3 regions of the Lysinibacillus sp. FSL H8-0500 genome follow, and region 2 is predicted to be linked to each of the others. Evidence: riboswitches for the same ligand, from Rfam matches in the RefSeq annotation. Region 2 holds a riboswitch; each other region holds the start of a gene.
What was found. A riboswitch is a leader RNA that binds a small molecule or an ion and turns the genes downstream of it on or off. The one in region 2 is predicted to bind S-adenosylmethionine.
Positions count from the first base shown of each region.

Region 1: it holds a riboswitch for S-adenosylmethionine, as region 2 does, so the genes downstream of both, metA (homoserine O-succinyltransferase) here and MHB44_RS17805 (methionine ABC transporter ATP-binding protein) in region 2, are expected to answer to the same signal.
Region 3: it holds a riboswitch for S-adenosylmethionine, as region 2 does, so the genes downstream of both, MHB44_RS20225 (bifunctional homocysteine S-methyltransferase/methylenetetrahydrofolate reductase) here and MHB44_RS17805 (methionine ABC transporter ATP-binding protein) in region 2, are expected to answer to the same signal.

Region 1 covers NZ_CP150292.1:2,301,635-2,309,331, reverse strand. The annotation lists gene MHB44_RS10995 (HesB/YadR/YfhF family protein) at 22-312, shown strand; gene MHB44_RS10990 (spore germination protein) at 435-1,964, shown strand; gene MHB44_RS10985 (Ger(x)C family spore germination protein) at 1,968-3,170, shown strand; gene MHB44_RS10980 (hypothetical protein) at 3,172-3,405, shown strand; gene MHB44_RS10975 (endospore germination permease) at 3,426-4,535, shown strand; gene metA (homoserine O-succinyltransferase) at 4,578-5,513, opposite strand; SAM riboswitch class I at 5,602-5,713, opposite strand; gene MHB44_RS10965 (hypothetical protein) at 5,947-6,330, opposite strand; gene MHB44_RS10960 (HipA domain-containing protein) at 6,323-7,123, opposite strand; gene MHB44_RS10955 (response regulator transcription factor) at 7,468-7,697, shown strand, end outside.
Region 2 covers NZ_CP150292.1:3,721,612-3,729,308, forward strand. The annotation lists gene sufD (Fe-S cluster assembly protein SufD) at 1-157, opposite strand, end outside; gene sufC (Fe-S cluster assembly ATPase SufC) at 176-961, opposite strand; gene MHB44_RS17790 (LysR family transcriptional regulator) at 1,433-2,335, shown strand; gene MHB44_RS17795 (MetQ/NlpA family ABC transporter substrate-binding protein) at 2,382-3,236, opposite strand; gene MHB44_RS17800 (methionine ABC transporter permease) at 3,303-3,971, opposite strand; gene MHB44_RS17805 (methionine ABC transporter ATP-binding protein) at 3,961-4,989, opposite strand; SAM riboswitch class I at 5,074-5,177, opposite strand; gene MHB44_RS17810 (thioredoxin family protein) at 5,234-5,545, opposite strand; gene MHB44_RS17815 (hypothetical protein) at 5,563-5,904, opposite strand; partial or broken gene tnpB (IS200/IS605 family element RNA-guided endonuclease TnpB) at 6,021-7,162, opposite strand; gene gcvH (glycine cleavage system protein GcvH) at 7,359-7,697, opposite strand, start outside.
Region 3 covers NZ_CP150292.1:4,226,413-4,234,109, forward strand. The annotation lists gene MHB44_RS20225 (bifunctional homocysteine S-methyltransferase/methylenetetrahydrofolate reductase) at 1-1,562, opposite strand, end outside; SAM riboswitch class I at 1,658-1,757, opposite strand; gene hemG (protoporphyrinogen oxidase) at 1,856-3,250, opposite strand; gene MHB44_RS20235 (globin-coupled sensor protein) at 3,555-4,847, opposite strand; gene MHB44_RS20240 (tetratricopeptide repeat protein) at 5,422-6,702, opposite strand; gene MHB44_RS20245 (hypothetical protein) at 7,120-7,584, shown strand; gene MHB44_RS20250 (DUF2653 family protein) at 7,572-7,697, shown strand, end outside.

The DNA.
Region 1 (7,697 bases), 1.4 Mb from region 2:
AGAAGAGAGGAGCATGTACGTATGGACATTGCATTGACAGATCAAGCGCTACAATGGTTTAAACAAGAGATGGAAGTCGAGCCTGGTGATACAATTCGTTTTTATGCTCGCTATGGCGGCTCTAGCCCCTTTCATGAGGGCTTTTCACTTGGCATGACACGTGAGGAACCAATTGCGATTGGTGTTGAAACCGTTATTGATGATGTAACCTATTACATTGAGGAAAAGGACTTATGGTTTTTCAACGAGCATAATTTACATGTAGACGTTGATACAAATAATGATGAATTACAATACGACTATCGTACATAAAGCAGTATATCTCCTTCGAGCTACGTGGGAGATATACTGTTTTTTAATGGCTTCCTTCGTTTATCTCCTTCTAAAGTTGTCTATTCTATAAATAATGAACGTCCATTTGAGGAGGAACGCACATGTCTCTGTCTAACAATACCAATACCTCCCCATTCCATGAAGTATTAAACGAATCCCTAGAAAAAAATCTAAAGATAATTGATCATACACTTGGTCATAGTAACGATATCATGGTACGTAAAATAACCGTTGGCCACCATACCCTGGCCATGATTGCTATTGATGGCTTAGTCGATAAAACAATGATTGCGGATGCAGTGATTGATAAGCTGATGATGCATAGCGAGGAAGAGCATGAGTTTGATATTTCAACCATTTATCAACATATTCGAAATTCCTTTTTAACAGTGGGTGACATCGCCAATATCGAACATTTTACAGCACTCTATCAAGCAATTCTTAATGGCGAAACCGTGATCTTGTTGGACGGCTTGGCATCAGGCTTTGCTACAAACACAAAACATGCCAGAGATCGAGCTGTCACAGAGCCATCCACCGAATCAGTGATTAGAGGACCAAAGGAAGCTTTTACTGAAACATTGCGTACCAATACAGCATTAATTCGTCGAAAAATTAAAAGTCCTAATCTTTGGATAAAGTCACGTGTAATTGGCGATGTCACACAAACAGATGTAGCCATCGTGTATATCAATGGCATTGCTAATGATAAAATTGTCGCTGAGGTATTAGCACGTTTAGATCGCATTGATACAGATAGCATACTAGAAAGTGGCTATATTGAGGATTATATTCAAGATGCTAAAACCTCTATCTTTCCCACTATCTATAATTCTGAGCGCCCTGATGTCATTGCTGGCGAATTATTAGAAGGCAAAATAGCAATAATTGTTGATGGTACCCCCTTTGTTTTGGTTGTACCTGCATTATTTACTTCTTTTCTACAATCAGCAGAAGATTACTACCAGCACTGGTTTATTAGCTCACTCATTCGTATATTGCGATTTTTTGGTATTAGCCTAGCCTTAGTCGCTCCCTCGCTCTATGTAGCGATTACCACCTTTCATCAGGAAATGCTACCAACACCAATGCTGATTAGTATTGCTGCCCAACGAGAAGGCGTGCCCTTTCCTGCTGTAGTGGAAGCACTCATTATGGAGGTTGCCTTTGAAATATTACGAGAGGCAGGGCTTCGTATGCCAAGAACCATTGGGCCTGCTGTCTCCATTGTGGGTACTCTTGTTATTGGACAGGCCGCTGTAGATGCTGGTGTGGTGTCAGCGGTAATGGTTATTATTGTGGCCTTAACAGCGATTTGCAGCTTTTTATTTCCAGCTTATGGCTTATCAAATACCATTCGTGTGCTACGCTTTCCCCTAATGATTATAGCTGCTATGTTTGGCTTATTTGGTGTAATGTTTGGCATTATGCTTATTATTCTTCATCTATGCAGCATTCGTACATTTGGTGTACCTTATTTAAGCCCATTTGCACCATTTATCTTAAAGGATCAAAAGGATGCATTTCTGTTGCTCCCACGTCGATGGTTACGAACACGACCTCGCCTGATCAATCAAAAAAACATGGTAAGAGGGCACGCCTATATCAACCGCAAAGGGCGAAAGGAATAAGATATGGCTAAAGTAAAAGGGATTGGCTTACTATGCATCCTTACCATACTTCTAAGTGGATGCTGGAGTAAACGTGAATTAAATGAATTAGCGATTGTCGTAGCACTTGGCATCGATAAAGTCGAAGATCACTTTGAAATAACGGTGCAAATTGTTGATCCTAGTGAGATTTCTGTACGACAGGTCTCCACTCAGCGCGCCCCAGTCATTACCTATCATGCACAGGGTGAGACTATCTTTGAGGCAATCCGAAAAATGACAACGGTTGCGGCCAGAAAGCCGTATTTTTCCCATCTCCAAGTCGTTGTGTTAGGAGAGGACCTTGCAAAAGAGGGGATTGATGAATCACTTGATTTAATTGCACGAGATCATGAATTTCGAAATGATTTCGATGTCATTATGTCCTATGAGGCGACAGCGAAGGAAGTGTTAAATATACTAACACCCATTGAAAAAATACCTGCCAATAAAATGGTCAATTCTCTGCGAACCTCTGAAAAAGCTTGGGGCTCTACAATTGCTGTCAATATAGATGAATTAGTCGATATGCTTCATAAAGAAGAGAGAGGTGCCATTCTTACAGCTATTGAAATCCATGGTGATAGGAAATTAGGAATGGATCAAACAAATGTACAACGGGTAAAAACCTCTGCTTGGCTACAGTATGCAGGTTTAGCTGTTTTTAAAGACAATCAATTCGTGGGATTACTATCAGAGGAAGATAGTAAAAGCATTAGCTTTCTGAACGACACCATTAAAAGTACGGTGGAAAGAATCGCCTGTCCTGAAAAAGGAACTTTGTCTATGGAAATCACGCAATCCCATACCAAAATAAAAGGTACTTTTGAGCGTGGGACACCGAAAATTGATGTACAAATCAATATTATTCAAAATGTGGATGAAGTAGGGTGTACGATCAATCTCATGGAAAGTGCCACCATGGATTATATCAACCAAAAGACCGCGCAAAGCATCCAGAAACGAATTGAAAAAACATTAGAGACGATTCAACAATACTATCAAGTCGATATTTTGGGATTTTGTGATGCCCTACATCGAGCTGATGCAAAGCAGTGGAAAAAAATCAAAGCGGATTGGCCTACCATGTTTCCAGAATTGCAGGTCAATGTGGATGTAAAGGTGAAGACACAAAGTATAGGCACTCTGCAAAACTCCTTATTAGATATGCCAAAGGAGGAAGAATAGCATGATTCTGGCAATAGCAATTATTATACTTTCCATTATTATTGCTCTACTATCGGTTCCAACGCTAAAAAAGCTACAAGACACAAAGACGATTGTAGTATTTTCTATTCTTTTACTAATTGGCACAGCTTTAAATATAGGAATCGCTCTTAAAATCAATATTCCAAGTCCATTAGACGTTATTACCTTTATCCTTACACCTATTAAAGAGTATATTGTGTCATTCACCAAATAGCTACATGGAGGAGTCAGTAGATGGAAAAAGAAATGATTAGTTCAAGACAGTTCACCATTATTACAATACTCTATTCCATCGGTACGGCTATCTTATTTATCCCTGCCAGCATTACGAATATGGCCAAGCAGGATGCGTGGATTGCGGCAAGTATTGGTGTCATACTCAGTTTATTCATTGTAAAATTATTGCTAACCCTAGCTAAGCAAACTCCTACCCTGACATTTGTTGAGGTAAATAAGAAAATTTTAGGACGCTTTTTTGGCACTCTCACAACGATGTGCTTTTTAATCACAACCATTCTTTCAACAGGCGAATTATTATATTTTATTGGTATTTTTATGCAAACAGAGATTATGCCAGAAACACCTACGATGGCCTTTGCTCTGCTTTTTAGCATTATTATTATGTATGCAGCCTACTTAGGTATTGAAACCTTTGCACGTTCTGCTGAAATTCTCTTTCCGCTATTTTTCTTGATTTTTATTTTTTTCGTGATTTGTATTGCACCACAAATTACGTTTGACAATATACAGCCGATGTTGGAGGCTACGAAAACATCGATGCTCTATAGTATTGCACGCTTTTTAAGTATCTTTTCATTTCCATTAGTGGTGCTATTAATGCTTTATCCAATAACGGTCAATGTACAGCATTCTGCACAAAAAGGCTTTTATAGAGGCACTATTATTGGTGGGGTTGTTCTTACAACAATGGTAACACTCTGCATACTTGTCTTAGGACCCGATAACACTGCTGCTCGAACATTTCCTAGCTATGCGCTTGCACAAAGAATATCAATCGGTAATTTTTTGCAGCGCATTGAAGTGATAATGGCGTTTATGTGGATTACGACTCTGTATATTCGAACATTTATGTACTTCTATGCAAGTGTTGTAGGACTTGCCCAGATGCTAAATATCAAGGATTATCGACCCCTTGTTGTGCCAATGGGCTTAATGATACTTGGACTATCGCAAATTGTGCATCCAAATATTATTCATTCCAATAACTACAATAATGAAATTTGGCCTATTTTATCATTTATCCTAATGATTTTACTGCCTATTCTATTGCTAGTGGTGGCTATTATTCGAAAGCCTAAGCCACAAAAGAAGGAAGAAGTCTAATTTCCTCTGCATAGCGAGAAGAAATTAGACTTTATTGATAAACTAAATATGATATTCAAGCTCTTCCACCAAATCCCATTCATATGGTGTTTCTTGATAAACATAGTAGTTCAACCAGTTTGAAAATAATAAATGCGTATGGGCACGCCATGTATTGATGGGAGCTTGTGTTGGGTCATCATTTGGAAAATAATTAACAGGCACTGCCGTAGCAAGCCCCTTCTCCATATCGCGATGATATTCATCCGCCAATGTTGTCGCATCATACTCTAAGTGACCTGTAATCATAATATTTTTATTATCCTTCGATTGTACAATAAAGACTCCTGCATCCTCTGAATAGGACAATAAACGTAAATCAGGGTGATTACGTACCTCATCAATGGAGACAGAAGTATGGCGTGAATGCGGCGCTGTAAATAAATCGCTAAAACCACGCACTAAATCAACCGTTAAATCGGTAATAACATGGGAATAAACCCCTGAGCATTTAGCAGGAAGCTCAAACTTACCAATACCATAATGATGATAGAGTGCTGCCTGTGCCCCCCAACAAATATGAAGAACAGATGTCACATTGGTTTTGGACCAATCCATAATTTCCTTTATTTCTTGCCAATAGTTCACGTCCTCAAATTCCATTTTCTCGACGGGCGCTCCTGTAATAATCATGCCATCATAGCGACGATGACGAATTTGCGAGAATGTTGTGTAAAATAGCTGTAAATGTGATTTACTCACATTTTTTGATTTATGTGTCGCCGTATTTAAAAAGGTAATATTAACCTGTAACGGCGTATTTCCTAATAAGCGTAGCAATTGCAATTCTGTTTTTTCTTTTTCAGGCATTAAATTTAAAATTAATATACTTAACGGACGAATTTGCTGTGTTCTTGCGCGATCCTCTTCCATCACGAAGATTTTTTCCTCACGTAAATGTTCTCCAGCTGGTAAATTTTTCGGAATATTAATTGGCATCTTGCATTCCCCTCTCTGTTATTGCTTACAATTAAAAAATCCCTCTCATTCCATACGAGATAGAATGAGAAGGATTTTTTCACGTCCACTCTTATCTCTCAAAGGAAAAATCCTTTGCTGGAATTAGCACCTTTCTAACCATTGTTAGAGGTTGCTGAAGCGTCATCGGGCCAAATCCCTCTGCTTTCTCTTGATAAGGTTTATTTAACTACATCGAATTGTAGCACTATTTAAAATATTTGACAATAGGGTTTAGCATTCCTCTGTTGAAAAACACCCTACTTCTTTTGTCAACTTTTATAATCTTGTTGTATAACATACGAAAAGGTTTAAGTCTACTGAAGAAATTTCTGCTACAATTTTATCAAGCCTATTTTCCGCAACAACAATTTCATCGTGATATCCATCATCAATTTCCTGTCGTTGCTATGCATTAAGCTTCTTCAGGATAATAAAGGTTTTTTCGCAAACAAACATCCCTATGTGTCAATGTTTCTCCATCAAATCGCAACCAAATTTCATCATCCGCCATCACCCCATGCGTTTTTCGCACAATGCCCCAGCGATTAAATGCCTGCATACCAAGACTTTCCAACAATTCATCCGCATTAGCACGAGTAGGAGGGAAAGTGCGCCATTTCAACCATTTCTCAAGCTCCTCGATTGTAATATGCCCCTCCATATTCGGTGAAAACTGCTTATTAAAATCATCAATATAATTTATAACATACGGTGTTCCACCATTCATAGGCTTTAAATCCACTCGTGCAATAATATCATCCATCCACATCACATCAAACTTCAAATAATCAATCATCACAATCACTTCCTTCATAGAAAAGATGGGCAAAACTAGGGTCATTTAATTGCGAAAGTAACACTTGCTTTGCTCGTCCAAAATCAATAACCGTTGTTTCAAGTAATTGCAGTAGCTTTGCCTTATTAATAAATGCAGGTCCCCTATATAGGGCGAGCTGTTTTGAGAAGTTAGAATTAAATGGTTTTGCTTTCACTTTTCTTTTTAAAATGCTCAATGGCTTACCTAGCGGATAGTCTTTTTCATCCGATAAAAAACTAAGTCCATTATCAAAAATTGGTGCAAGTCGCCATGATTTTCTGGTAGGATCATAGAGAAATAAAATATTATTTGTATGACGATCTTCGTTCAAAATAAGCGCATCAAATGCAAGCAAACGAGCCACTTCTGTTCGTACATCCAGCCCAGTAAATACTTCAACCTGTTGCATCAACTGTTCAAATTTCTCTGCTGTCGATAATGCCGTATGATTTAAAATGGCATCTGTTGTTGTGAAATTGGCTTCAAATAAACGTTCGAGTGTAACTTCCTGTAGCTTGCCTCGAAAGTCATAGGAGTAACAGCCAATAGCTGTATCTCCATTCGGTAAAAGGATTTCACAAGGGCTATATGCAACATATTCCTTTATGGTAGAGCAGGATAAGATAAGGGATGCCAATACCTCAGCCTGTCCTTCATAGCCTAGTGTATTTTTTTTAATCCACCTATTGTTCACATGCCATTTCGATTGATCCCCCTTACTTGAAGTACTGATTATTTGGACTGCTTCTGCGGGAATAACGACTTTCTCCATATGGTTCACATCCTTCTATCCAACTATATTTCATGAAGTTATCCATCAAAAAAATTTGTTATGTTGGCTTCGTTCATTTCGTCACATTATGGTCTATATAATACAGAAATTTAGAAAAACCTGCTGTAATCGTTATTGTCATCTTTTATTTCATAATACCTACCACTAATTATAAATGAATGTGACGGTAGTGCCATTATCACCTTCAAAAATCTTTTGAATCATTATTATACTACAGAAATGAAGAGAACGAGATTTGAACTTTTTAGTGCCCTCCCCAGCAACAACCTTTTTAATCTAGGAGGAAATGTTTTCATGGTGTATCATTAATGCGAGGTGAAATCATGATAAAAATCGCAGTAGTTGAAGATGATGAGCTGTTAAAAAAGTACATCAAGGAATATTTACAAGCCAATCACTATACGGTTTTTTTAATTGATGAGTTTGGCGATGTGCTTACGCAAATTGAAGAAATTCAGCCGGATTTAATTTTATTGGATATTAATTTGCCGCAATATGATGGCTTTTTTTATACAAAAATTTTGCGTAAACGTCTGACAACTCCCTTGATTAT
Region 2 (7,697 bases):
TTGTAATATTTGTTCTATCTGGTTTTGGCAAGTCTAAACCAGTTACTTTGTCTAGTGCTGCCGCACGAAGCTCTGTAAACCAAGCTGGTTCACCATTTGCTTCTGAGAACGAGCGCACGTCCTGTACTGTTACAGGCAAGTTAAGTTCCACTGTCATGCTAGTTCGTCCTCCCTCTTATGCTTCTTGTTCTTCTGTTTCTTCTTCAATGCCTAATTCCTTTTTAATCCAGTCATAGCCTTCTGCTTCTAAACGTTGTGCAAGCTCTGCACCGCCTGATTTTACAATACGTCCTTGCATCATTACATGTACATGGTCTGGTGTAATGTAATTCAATAGACGTTGATAGTGCGTAATCATTAAACAGCCAAAGCCTTCGCCACGCATAGCATTGATACCTTTTGATACAACTTTTAATGCATCAATATCAAGACCAGAGTCAATTTCATCTAAAATTGCAAACGTTGGCTTAATCATCATTAATTGAAGAATTTCATTACGTTTTTTCTCACCGCCAGAAAATCCTTCATTTAAGTAACGTTGTGCCATATCTTCATCCATTTCAAGGAATTCCATGTTCTTATCTAGTTCACGAATAAACTTCATTAATGAAATTTCATCGCCTTCTTCACGACGTGCATTAATTGCTGAACGTAAGAAATCAGCATTCGTCACACCTGCAATTTCAGAAGGATATTGCATTGCTAGGAATAGCCCAGCTTGAGCACGCTCGTCTACTTCCATTTCAAGCACATCTTCACCATCAAGCTCAACTGTACCTGAAGTTACCTCATATTTAGGATGGCCCATAATAGCGGATGCTAGTGTTGATTTACCAGTGCCGTTTGGTCCCATAATTGCGTGAATTTCATTTGTATTAATTGTAAGATTTACGCCTTTTAAAATCTCTTTCCCGTCGATTTCAACGTGAAGATCTTTAATTACTAAAGTTGACATGAAAATACCTCCATAGTGTTCAGTGAATGGATTGCCATTCCTTAATTATCATCATTCTAATCTTAACTGAAAATCGTTCTCTATGCAAACCATTTCAATCACTTTCAATTTTCTTAAATAAAATCTTGAAAAATAAAGACTTTGTAAGCAATTTCAGTTGATTACTTGTCAAACTTATCAATGAGAATAACGTTCCTTCATTTTCAATAAATCACTTCTAATTGAGAATGAATTTCATCTAGCTACATAGTGAAAACCTCGTGAAAAGGGCTACTTGTAGCGGTTTTATAACAAAAATACATAGATAACGCTATCTATACTATAACCTTTTTCACGATAATGAAATCAATTAAGGAAACAAATATTTTGGCTTTATGCTCAAATCGATATGTAAACATTAATAGTCATTTTTCGTCTTAAATACTATAATTAAAATAAAATCAATCTTATTTTTAGATTAATAGAGGTGAAATGTTAGTGGAGTTACGTCAATTACGCTATTTTGTCGAGGTTGCTGAACGTGAGCATATTTCAGAGGCCGCTGAGCATCTCCATGTTGCACAATCTGCCATAAGCCGGCAAATCGCAAATCTCGAAGATGAATTAGGCACACCCCTGTTTGAACGTGTTGGCCGCAATGTAAAATTAACACCGATCGGAAAAATATTTCTTGAGCATACGATTACAGCTTTAAAAGCGATTGATTTTGCTGCCAAGCAGGTAGAGGAGTATCTTGATCCTGCTAAAGGCTCCATCAAAATTGGTTTTCCTACAAGTTTAGCGAGCTATGTACTGCCAACCGTTATCTCTGCCTTTAAACGCGAATATCCTGGTTTACAATTCCAGCTACGGCAGGGCTCCTATCGCTTTTTAATTGAGGCTGTTAAAAATCGCGATTTAAACTTGGCTTTTTTAGGACCGCTTCCCCCTAAGGATGAATCCATACAATCAACTATATTATTTACTGAAAATATCGCAGCCCTACTCCCAGCCAATCACCCATTAGCAAAAAGAGAAAGTATCCAGCTTGCAGAGTTAAGAAATGATCTCTTTGTGTTATTTCCAGATGGCTATATTTTGCATAAAGTAGCGATGGATGCTTGTCGTGCTGCGGGCTTTTTACCAAATGTGATTTCCGAAGGAGAGGACTTGGATGCATTGAAAGGTTTAGTTGCTGCCGGCATTGGTGTCAGTCTCCTACCTGAAAGCTCTCTTTATGATTCAGCGGCTCGTTTTACTGTAAAAGTGCCTATTCAAGCACCTACAATCCCTAGAACTGTTGGTATTATTTCACCTATTAATCGGGAAATTGCCCCATCCGAAATCATTTTTTTAGACTTTGTAAAAAACTTCTTCTCTCGCCTATCGCAATTCCAATAAAAAAAGAGTACATAAGTTTAAGGCTTATGTACTCTAAAATCTACTATTATTTTACTGGCACTACTGCACCTTTCCACTCTTCTAAAATGAAGTCTTGGATTTCTTTAGATGTTAATACTTCTAATAATTTTTTAATTTCTTCTTTTGTTTCATCGCCTGCGCGTACTGCGATAATATTTACATATGGAGATTCTTTATCCTCAAGAGAAATAGCATCCTCAATTGGATTTAAGCCGTTATCAATGGCAAAGTTAGAATTGATTAAAACCGCATCGCCTTCATCGTTTTCATACATTTGTACTAGCATTTCAGGAGCAGTATTTGCATCGAATTCAAAGTTTTTAGGATTTTCTTCAATATCCTTTAATTCTGCTGCCGTTTTATCAATACCTTCTTTTAATGTAATTAAACCTTTAGCCTCTAATAATGATAACATACGACCATGGTCAGATACTGAGTTAGACAGTAAAATTGTTGCACCCTCTGGAAGCTCTTCTAAAGATTTATATTTTTTAGAGTAAATACCGATTGGCTCAATATGAACACCACCCGCATTCACGAAATCATAGCCATTGTCTTTAATTTGTAACTCGAGGTAAGGAATGTGCTGGAAATAGTTTGCATCCAGGTCTTTTGATTCTAAATCTTGGTTTGGTAATACATAATCCGTATATGTTTCAACTTCAAGATCAATACCTTGCTCAGCTAAAATCGGTTTTGCTTTTTCTAAAATTACTGCGTGTGGTGTATTGGAAGCACCTACTTTTAATGTTACATTTTCTTTACTATCTGTTTTTTCCCCATCAGATGCTGAATTGGCATCCTCTTTTTTATCAGTACCGCAAGCTGCTAAAGCTAGTACAAGTATTGATAAAAATAATCCTGCTAATAACTTCTTCATGTATAACACTCCCTTTTATTTTGTAAAAATATGTTAGCGGTAAAAACCGGAATAACCTTCTACATTTTAGCGTTTATCAATTTTTTCGGTAATAAAATCACCAATCCATTGAATCACAAATACAACTACTAATATCAAAATAGTTGCCATTAATGTCACATCTGTACGATTTCGTTGGAAGCCGTCTAAGAAGGCTAAGTTTCCTAGACCTCCTGCCCCGATAATCCCTGCCATTGCTGTATAGCCAACAAGTGCAACAGCCGTTACGGTAATACCTGAAATTAATGCTGGCAAAGATTCAGGAATGAGTACCTTCCAAATAATTGTCGATGTCTTTGCACCCATTGAGCGAGCCGCTTCAATCACGCCTTTATCAATTTCACGTAAAGCTATTAAAACCATACGTGCATAGAATGGGGCTGCCCCAATAATTAATGCTGGTAATGCCGCATTGGCTCCTCGAATTGTACCAAGTAAAAATTTTGTAAATGGAATTAATAAAATAATTAACACAATAAATGGAATAGAGCGAAAAATATTTACAAGGGAACCGGTTAAAAAGTTGACAATTTTATTGGCCCAGAGCTGATTGGGGCTTGTTAAAAATAATACGATTCCAATCACTAATCCTAGAATAAATGTTACAACCGTTGAGATAGCTGTCATATACAGCGTCTCATATGTAGCCTCCCACATATTTTCCCAGTCTACATTTGGAAAGAGATTACTTAGCATGTGCAATCACCTCCGTTTGTACTTCAACTGTATTTAAATAATTAAGTGCTGCAGCGACATTTGCCTGTGAACCGTCAACTTGTACAATTAATGTACCGTATGCCCCATTCTTTGTTTGTGAAATATTACCGTGAACAATGCTAACTTCCACATCAAATTGTTTAATAAGATGTGAAATAACAGGCTGTTCTGTATTTTCACCGACAAAGATAAGCTTCACAAGCTGGCCAGTTGGATAATTGGCTTTGATTTGTGCCACGGTCTCTAGCGTTTCCTTTGTATCTGTAATTTGCGCTACAAATTTTTTCGTAATAGCTGCTTGTGGTGATTGGAAAACTTGCAATACCTCGCCACGTTCTACAATTTCGCCCGCTTCCATAACAGCTACACGATGACAAATTTTGCGGATCACATGCATTTCATGGGTAATCAGCACAATGGTTAAGCCTAGGCGTTCATTGATATCCACAAGTAAATCAAGAATCGCATCTGTCGTTTCAGGATCAAGCGCAGAGGTTGCCTCATCACATAGTAAAACCTCTGGATTATTGGCTAATGCACGTGCAATGCCTACTCGCTGCTTCTGTCCACCAGAGAGCTGTGAGGGATAGGCCTTATCACGTCCCTCTAAGCCAACAAGTGCTATCAATTCCTTCACTCGTGCTTCACGTTGAGCCTTGGAAACACCCGCGATTTCTAAAGGAAAAGCAATGTTCTCGGCAACAGTTCTCGACCACAGTAAATTGAAATGCTGGAAAATCATACTTACCTTTTGTCGAGCAGCTCGAAGTTTTTGCCCTTTAATGGATGAAAATTGTTGATTGTTCACCATTACTGTTCCTGCTGTTGGTTTCTCTAATCCATTTAATAAGCGAATCATCGTACTTTTACCAGCACCACTATAGCCGATAATACCGAAAATTTCACCTTTATCGATAGAGAGGTCTACGTTTTTGACTGCTGTTAATTCACCATTTGCTGTTTTATATTTCTTCGTAATATTTTGAAGCTGGATCATTGCCAATACTCCTTTTCTCATATAGAAAACCCCTTCACTCAGAGACAAGCAGAAGGGGTTACCGTACTTATACGTTTAACCGTTCTCTCATCTTTCAAAGACAAATCTTTGGGTGATTTGGCACCTTTTCACGCTGTGATGGTTGCCGGGCTTCATAGGGCACTTCCCTCCGCCACTCTTTATAAGAGTTCGATATATTTAATGTTTTTGTAATCTATGTGTTACTTTACCATGCCGGCAAAGTTCAGTCAATTGCTTTTTTCAACAATTCATATAAAAATGGTACGGATTGAAAAGCATATATTTTATTTGTCACTTTTCCGCCATTACAGACGAGCAAACAGGGAACACTTTCAATTTGATGCTCATAGGCAATCTGCTCGACAAAATTAATATTGGCTTGGCCTAATTGTAGTTGTGGTACTAATTGTTCAACAATTGACATCATTTTTGAAGCCACTGCACACGTGCCACAAATCGGCGTATATAAATAAAATGCAGCTTGCTCTCCCGACTGTATAGCCGTTTCCCACTGCTTTATTGACCATTCTTCCATTATTCACGCAACCTTACTTACAAAATATATTCATTATGGATGGAGAAGTGAGCGCGCAATAAAATTGTTGCTAACACTTTTCTTGGTGTCGTCTCCACTTCCTTATAGGTAGGCATTGTACGCAAATGCTCAGCCTCTGGATAATGTCTGTCCATTAATGCACGTAGTTTATCACCTGAAGTATCTGCATCGAAAAAAGTAAAAAGCTCACAGCCCTCATACGGATCAAGAAGTTCTTCTAATTGATGCACACCAATTGTACCATTCGTACATAGTATTGTAACATTCTCCTTCAAAATAGGCTTAATCTGAAGCTTATCTGAGCGCCCCTCTACTATCAAGCATTTTCCCTGGAACATTACGCCACCTCCATTTTAAACATCCCCACTTATAAGTCAGTATATATTGAACTACCCCCACTTAGTTATTGAAGTGGGAGATTCCTAAGAACACCAGCGTCACCGCCAGTTATGGATTAGGCTATCCCCGTAGTTCCTACGGTTAGAAGCCTTATCGCTTCGTTTTTCAGATTTTGTCCTGCGTTCCTATCTCTATCATGATGTGTGCCACAAGAAGGGCAATCCCATTCACGAAGATTTAAATGCTTAACGTCTTTGTTTTGGTAGCCACAAACTGAACATAATTGAGAACTTGCAAAGGTTTTAGATACAGCCACTACCTGTTTGCCATACCACTTTGCTTTGTACGCTAACATCGTTCTAAATTGCGACCATGATGCTTCACTAATTGCTTTCGCTAGTTTATGGTTCTTCAACAGATTTGACACCTGCAAATCTTCGATACCGATGACATCGTGGTTTTTGATGATGTCAGTAGAGATTTTTTGCAAATAGTCTGTTCTTGCATGCGCTATTTTTTCATGAATGCGCGCGACTTTCACCTTTTGTTTTTGGTAGTTTCTTGCTTCCTCTAACGACTTCTTTTGCTGCAATGCCATTTCTTTTCGCCTTGACAAAATACGCTGTTCTTTCGCCAGTTTCTTTTCAAGTGAACGGAAAAACTTTGGATTTTTATACACCGTTCCAGTAGAAAGAATCGCAAAATCTTTAAGACCAACATCAATACCGACAGAAAAACCTGTTTTTTCTAGTGGTTGCACGTCTGTTTCCACAAGAATTGAAACAAAATATTTACCACTTGGATTTCGTCTGATTGCAGCGTTAAGAATACGCCCTTTAACTTCACGACTTTTTGCAAACTTGACGAATCCAAGTTTGGGTAACTTGATTTTGTTTCCTACAATCGTAATATTGCCGTTCGTGTGCTTTGTTGTGTAGGATTGTACTTTATTGTTTTTAGACTTGAAACGTGGTGCTTTAGTCTGTTTCTTGAAAAATCGTGCATACGCATCCGCAAGGTTTTTAAGGGAGGATTGAAGCGCAATGCTGTCTACTTCTTTCAACCATACGAATTCTTTTTTTAACTGCGTTAATTCGGCAGAACATGAATGGTAAGTGAATCCTTTGTCTGTTTATCGTTCCAACGTGCTAAAAAATAATTGAAGACAAAACGCGAACAACCGATTGTTTTAGCCATGAGGATTTCTTGTTCTTTGTTTGGGTAGATACGGAATTTGTATGCTTTGTTGACCAACACACGAAACACCTCCCTCTTTACCCGAATGTTTGTTTCTATTTTAACCGAAAGGGAGTGGCTTTGGCTATCACCAACCGCCATTTATCGCCCCTTACGTATTCGGCTACGCCCCACACATGCCTTGAAGCGGGCGTCTTCTGTCGGAAAACGATAAAAAACGCCGGTAGTTGCCGACGTTTTTCGATTATAGCTTGTCTTATTCTGCAATCATTTCTTCGTATTGTTCTGCTGTCATAAGTTTGTCAACTTCTGATGCATCAGCAGGCTCTACAACAATCATCCATGCTTGTTCATATGGTGATTCATTTACGAATTCTGGGTTATCTTCTAAATCTGCATTGACTTCAACAACAGTACCCGAGATTGGTGCGTATAGTTCAGAAACTGTTTTTACTGATTCTACGCTGCCAAATGGATCATCTGTTTTGATTTCATCGCCAACTTGCGGAAGCTCCACAAATACGATATCTCCTAGCTCAGATTGTGCGAAGTGTGTGATACCGATACGTACTTTACCATCTTCTACTTTTACCCA
Region 3 (7,697 bases), 500 kb from region 2:
ATGATCCCGATATAAATCGGTGCTTGTAAATGCTTTGTCGCCTCATAAATTTCGACAATTTTTTCCTTTGTATAAACAGGCTGTGAAATAAAATAGTCTGCGCCATGTTCAATTTTCTTCTCTAGGCGAGCCACAGCACGATCTAGTACACGCACATTTGGGTTAAAGGCAGCAGCAACTGAGAAATTCGCCTTTTTACGCAGCGGTTTACCCGAGAATGAAACACCTTCATTTAACTGCTTGATTAATTGTATTAATTCCATGGAGGATACATCATAAACACTTGTTGCACCTGGGAAATCGCCCACCTTTGTAGGGTCGCCCGTCACAGCTAATACATCATGAATACCTAAAGCATTGAGCCCCATTAAATGCGACTGAAGACCAATTAAGTTACGATCTCGACAAGTGATATGTGTAAGGGGGCGCACACCGTATGTTTCCTTGAGTAATGCCCCCATCGCAATATTGCTAATACGTGGAGAGGCTAGTGAATTGTCTGCCATCATCACAACATCAGCACCTGCATTGTATAATTGCTTGGCTCCCTCAATAAAACCATCAATCTCTAAATGTCTAGGTGTATCCAGCTCTACAATAACAGAGCGTTCACGCTTAACCTTTTCATAAAGGGATTCATACTTTGCTGGCTCTGCTTCACGAACGATCTCAATTTTTGTTGGCTTTGCATGCTTCTCACTAACTGGTGATAGCTCTTCTAAATATTTCTTCGCTGCCGCAATATGTTTTGGCGTTGTGCCACAGCAGCCTCCGATTAAACGGACACCTTGGTCACGTAATGCGACAGCCGCTCGACCAAAATAATCAGCCTCTGATTCATAAACCACACGCCCATCCTCGAGATCAAGAAGAGAGGCATTTGGGTAAGCTGACATAAATGCCTTTTCAGGAAGCTCTACACCTTCAAATGCTTGTATTGTATGATGCGGACCTAGCCGACAGTTCACGCCCACAATATCAGCGCCTAATGTCTCTAGCTTATGCAATGCCTCGTTTAAAGAAATACCGTTTTGTAAAACACCAGGCTCATGCATTGATACCTGTGCAATAATCGGTACATCTGTTTTTGCTCGCAGCATTGTTAATGTCGCAGTTAATTCTTCAAAATCATAATAGGTTTCAAGTAAAAGACCATCTGGGTTCCCTGCTAGTAACACAGTTGCTTGCTCCTGAACAGCAGCTAATATTTCCTCTAATGTAGCATCACTTTTACGAATGCCACGAATACCACCAATTGTCCCTAATACAAACTGCCCTCCATCTGCTGCACGCTTTGCAATGGTGATCGCTGCTTCATTAAATTGCTGAACACGCGACTCTAAACCATAACGAGCTAATTTAATAGCATTTGCGCCATATGTATTCGTTTGAATCACATCAGCACCTGCTGCAATATATTCTCTATGAATCTTTTCAATTAGCTCAGGTTTCTGCACATTCATTTCCTCATGGCAATATTCCAAACCATAGCCATAAAGCACTGTCCCTATTGCACCATCTGCTGTCAATACATGTGTTTTTAATCTCTCAAGCAATCCCATAAAATAGCCTCTCTTCCTTCCTGTCTCTATACATAATAATAAAAAGCCCTCTTTCAATAAAAAAGAAGGCTTTAACGATTTGTCAATGTTGTTCCTTCTCATCTTCGACTCAATAGTCTTCTGGATTTAGCACCTGACATAAAGTTGGTTGCTGAAGCTTCATTGGGCCAGTCCCTCAGCTTCTCTCGATAAGAATTAAGTATGAATTTTTAAATAATTAAAAGAATCATATCGTTTACAGGCGAATGAGTCAAGACTATTTCACGCAACAAAGGAATTTTTCACTTAAAGTCTTAGAAATCGACTAATTTTTCTGCAAGCTCCACAGCAATTTTTTTGCCGTTTTGAATACAAGCACCAATCCCTACACCAAAATAAGAACAGCCTGCAATTGATAAATTTGGATAGCTCTTATCTAATTCCTGTAGCAGTCCCTGTAATGCTTCACGATGTGCCAAGTCATATTTAGGCATTTGATCAATCCATTTTGTCACATTGACAACAGTAGGCTTGTCCTCTATACCTAGGCTTTTTCGAACATCCTCTAGGGCAACTGCCGCCAATTCCTCATCTGTCATTGCACGTAACTGCTCATACGCTGGATTAATACTTTTATAAAAGAGTCGCACAAGTAATTTGCTATCTTTCGATGTATGCTTCCACTTACGGCTTGTCCAAGTTGCTGCATTACAGACTACATCAGAGTTATGTGACACAATATAGCCCGTTCCATCTGCTGGTAATCGAGCATCTGGTACATTAAAGCCTAAATAAATTGTAATTGCGGAAGCAGTTGTAAATTGGTCAAAATAATAATCCAAAGCTGTATCCTGTAAGACACCTTGGACAGCTTCGTTTGGCAGTGCTAAAACAGCATAATCCGCTACAATGCTTGTATTATTTGCTAAAGAAATCATATAGTGCTTTTCTTGCTTTTTAACACTGATCGTTGCAACACCCTTAATAATTTCCACATCTGTTAATGTTTGTTCTAATCGATTAATAAAGGAGGTCAAACCATTTTGAAACGATATAAACTTTTTATTTGCTGCCTGTGTAAATTGCTCACGATTTGCATCAAAGCCTTTAATAATACTGCCGTAATTATTTTTATAGTCAATTAAATACGGTAAGGTAGAGGCAATCGAAAGCTGGTATAAGTCGCCAGAATAAACGCCAGCCAGCACAGGGGCAATTTGATTGCGCACAAGCTCCTCCCCTAAATAGTAGGTTAAAAACTCGCCAATTGAGCTTTCTTTTGTAAAGCCCTTATTCGGTAATGTTAAGTCTTTTAGTGCTTCTTGTTTACCCTGCTCCGAAATAAGCGTACTTTGCTCAAGAGATGCAACGCTCATTGGTATACCAAATGTAGAATCTACAGGAATCGCATGAAGCTCATTATTTGTATAAATATAGGAAGTGCCTGTTTCGTTGTAAACTAATTGCTCTACAAAGTCTAGTTCCTGCACAAGCTCCATTACACCTTGATGACGAGCAACAATGGAATCAGCACCTGTTTCCATAATAAAGTCTTGTTCATAGGCTGAATGTAATTTACCGCCTAAATATGTATTTTTCTCTACAAGCACTAATCGTACATCTATATTTTTTTCCTTGACCTGACGCTGCAAATAATGCATTGTACATAATCCTGTAATGCCGCCACCTAATACAACAACTGTTTTCATCATAAACCGCCCCTATTTTTAGTTCTTCCTCTCTACAGTATAAACCTTTTTCAGTGAAAATTACGCTCAACCCTTTACAAAATTAGCAAAAGAGGTATATTGCAAATAATTTCGCAATATACCTCTTTCTATTGCGAAAGCGCAGCGACAATTTAAAAAACTGATTGATGAAACTAACAATCAGTGGGAAGGAAGAAAATCATACTGACTTGAAGGTCCACTGTCTAGCCCTCCTTAATTTCCATTCATGTACTTCAAATATATATGAGATTTCTATAGCGCTTAAGTATTCGATATACATTGTTTAATCATTTAAGTTTTGTGCAAAGCTCGCTAATTTCTCTGCTGAATTTGCTACCTCACTAAAAGAACTACCTAGCTCATTTAAAATTTCTACGATTGCTTGGATTTTTTGCACCATGCAATCATTTTGATCCTTTGCTTCTGTCATTGCTCCTAGTATATTCGTAAATTGGCCCTCCGTGTGGGACATATTTTCCTCACCAGACGCAACCTCATCTTGAATATTTGTTAGTGAGTCTTCTAGTTTTTCCATCCGTTCTCTTGTTTTTTGCAGTAACAATGCAACAGCTGTAACCGAATCCTTTGTTTGAATAGATAATTTTCGAACTTCATCAGCCACTACACTAAAGCCCTTACCCGCTTCTCCAGCGCGAGCGGCTTCAATGGCAGCATTCAAAGCTAATAGATTCGTTTGATTCGCAATATTGGTCACTACGCTCATTATCGTTTCCATTTCCTTTGACATACCAGCTAAATGTTCTATATTTTCCTCTATATCACGCAATGAATAAATAATATTATGCATATTTTGTGATTGATTTTTTAAACATTCACGCCCTTCAAGCGCCTGACCTTCAGCCAGTACCGATACATCAAGTGATTTTTTGGCTAATTGTTTAAGTTCATCCGATTGCTTACTTAAAAGACCAAAGGAGTTATTTGTTTCCTCAGATATTGTGGCTAGTGCCTCTGAGGATTCTACAATTTGCTGTTCAATTGATTCTTTCTCTTGCTCAATCGTCTCTTTTAGTTCCTCCACAGTATTCTCGAATGCCTCTAACACAAGCTGCTGCTCAAAATTACATATTTTAAGGACAGCTCTAATTGTATTAAACTGATCATAAGGATGCTCAACATTTTTCTCCACTAACTCAATAAATGATGTGGATAAATCTTGGAAAGCACAAATATACCATTGTGTTCTAAGACCAATATGAACATGCACCTTCGCAATCTTTACACGTCTTTGATAAAATTCCTCATCAATTGTTCCGTTAAACATTTCAATAATATGCTGGCGCAATGTTACTTTCAGTCTTTCTACAGAACTATGATGATTAATAATATCTACTAATTGCTGCTCTGTTCCTATCATTTTGTAAAAACGGTTAACGATGTGATCTACATTGTCCATCACATATGGTTGAAATGCCTTTAAGTATTGCAAATCTTGCTTTACTAAACTCAGCATCTCCATTTGCTTTACCATTGATGGTCGATTAGACAAATCCATTTTCACAGTATATTGCTGTAAGTCTAATGTTTTTATCTTTCTCCTTTTTTGAAAAACCACATATTTTCCCTCTTTCATTCCGTTTACTTTTATTCTGTTACGAAACATCAACGACGATTTATAGATCACTATAAGAAAAAATATCCTTAAATTGGATTTCTATATTTATTGTCAATACTGTTGCTAGTTCTCACTTCCTCCAAAAGCGCATCAGTCACTCTTTCCCCTAATCAAATAATAGTGACCTACCCCCAGCAAACAGACTACTTAATTTAATAAAATAATTTTTATATCCTTTTTTATCAAAATCTCTCATAATACCTTAATCATTTTATAAATTGCTGTCAATTTTATAAATTACTTTATTTTACAAAATTCGTGCAAAAGGTCCTTGATACTACTCTATTTAATACAAATACTAAAAAGCTATTATAATATTATTATGCAAATTTCTAACTTATTGTTATGACAAATTTCTCTCTTTATTTATATTTTATTTAACTATCCTAATATTTTCTACATTCATTCAAATAGGGTATATAAACCTATAAAAAAACCTATAAAAGAAACCAAAAACCTAGTTATACCCTAAATACAAAAAGTTCTAAATACCCAGTTGTTTTTCATGCAAAATTTATAACCCTTTAAGTTCCTGCAATAATCGAGCGGCTTCTTCAACACCTGCCTCTGCTGCTAGACCATACCACTTAAGCGCCTCTTTTATATTTCGAGCAATGCCTTCTCCTTTATTATAAATATGCCCAAGTTGTAGCTTTGCATCTGCATCACCCTGTAATGCTGCCTGTTTAAACCAATGGATTCCTTTTTCAACATTGCGTATACCTGTTAAACCATTACTCCATATATAGCCTAAATCATAAAAAGCATCGATATGATATTGCTCTGCAGCTTTTTCATACCAAATTAGACCACGGTTTACATCCTTTGATTGCCCTAAACGTCCCTCTAAATAAATACCACCGAGGCGATATTGTGCTTCCACATAACCTGCCTCAGCAGATTTCTTATAAGCATTAAAGGCGGCTTCCTGATCTACCGTAACACCTAAGCCCTGTTCATAGATAATCCCTAGTGTAAACATCGCCTCAGCAACATGATGCTGTGCTGCATAATCAAACCATTTTTTGGCTAGTGTATAATTTTTAGGGACACCTTCTCCATTAAAGTACATATCCGCTAAATTATTGGCCGCATCCGCATGGCCCTGTAAAGCAGCTTTTTCATAAAACGACAAGGCAAGCTTCTCATCCCCTTTAACGCCGATTCCCTCAAAATAAAAATTTCCTAGCATATACTGTGCTTCTACATTTCCCTGAATAGCTGCTCGTTCAAACCACTTCAGGGATTTCTCTGGCTGAAAATGTTCTCCTTCTGTCGCATTATAGTATTGTCCTAGCTGATACTGTGCTTCTGCATCCTGCTCCTCAACCGCTTCTTTATATAAGTCAATCATCGTTTCGTAGTCTAATTCCTCCTCACTTAATACCTTGACATGCTCATCACGCTGCTGACAATACCAATCAAGGATATCAAGTACATCATCTACTACCTCATGACTGCTCGCTAGTTTCTCTAATGAGGAAACCTGCCAAATAAGAATATAAATAGGATGTGGAATGACATCTCGCAACACATCGTCATATTCGGCTAACAGCGTTAATACATTTTCCTGGATAGATTGCTCTGCATAGATAATTTGTAAATATCGTTGCTGCTGTTCCTTTAATAGCCCTCGAATTATCTGATACAATATTTTTTGCAAGGCTACTACGTTTACTTCAGCAAATACTAATAAGTTAATATTTTGAGCAAACCATGAATTTTCTGTTTGTATAAGCTTTTGCAGGGACTCCATTCGTTCTTTATTGCGCCTTGCTAATAGTTGCTCGTACATTATTCTCCCTCCTTGCACATTATGTAAAAAGTGATTGACCTTCTTTATGTTCCTCTAGTCAGCTTACATTACACAGGCAATAAACCAAAAAACTGCCTTACCACTATTATATGGAAGACAGTTGAATTTTGGTTACACATCTATTGTGGATGGTAACCGCACATATAACACTAGTATAAAAACATTGTATAGCTAAATAAGGAAAACGCCTAGAAGAAAAATACAGCAAAAATTATTTTCATTTCAAGAAAGTCACTATAATACTTGCAATACTCTTACTTAAATTGTCACTGCTTGTTCAATTTTTTTATTATGCTGTATTTCCTGACAGCGTTTATTTTATTTTTAAAGAAGATTCAGGTACTATTATTATAGAAAACTAATTTATAAACAAATGACATTGGAGGAATGTACGTAATGAAAAAAATTCTTGCCGCTCTTTTTGCAGCGACACTCATCTTTTCAACTGTAGGTGCAACATTGTTGATCTCAGATACGCCAACAGCTGAAGCAAAGAAGTCTTATAAATCAGGAAAAAAAGGCTTCACCAACAATAATAATAGTTCAAATATCCAAAAATCTCAGGATAACTCTAAGGACAATAATGCAACGACAAATAAAAATAATACAAACTCAACAAATAAAGCAGATACAGCTAAAAAAGGTGGCTTCTTCTCAGGTGGTCTTATGAAAGGCTTAATGCTTGGCGGTTTAGCAGGTTTATTATTCGGTAGCTTATTTGGTGGTATGGGGATACTTGGTAATATTTTGGGTTTATTAATCAATGTAGCAGCCATTGCTGTTATTGTGATATTAGTAATGAAAATTGTGAATATGTTTAAAGATAAAAAACGTAAAGAGGAAACACAATGGCACAAATAATTAATGAGCAAGATATTATTAATGCCATTTGTTTATCCCAAGCTTATTATAAAAATATCCGCCCTGAGGATGTTCTTGTTGAATTAACATACGATGATGATGCTGGCTTTGGT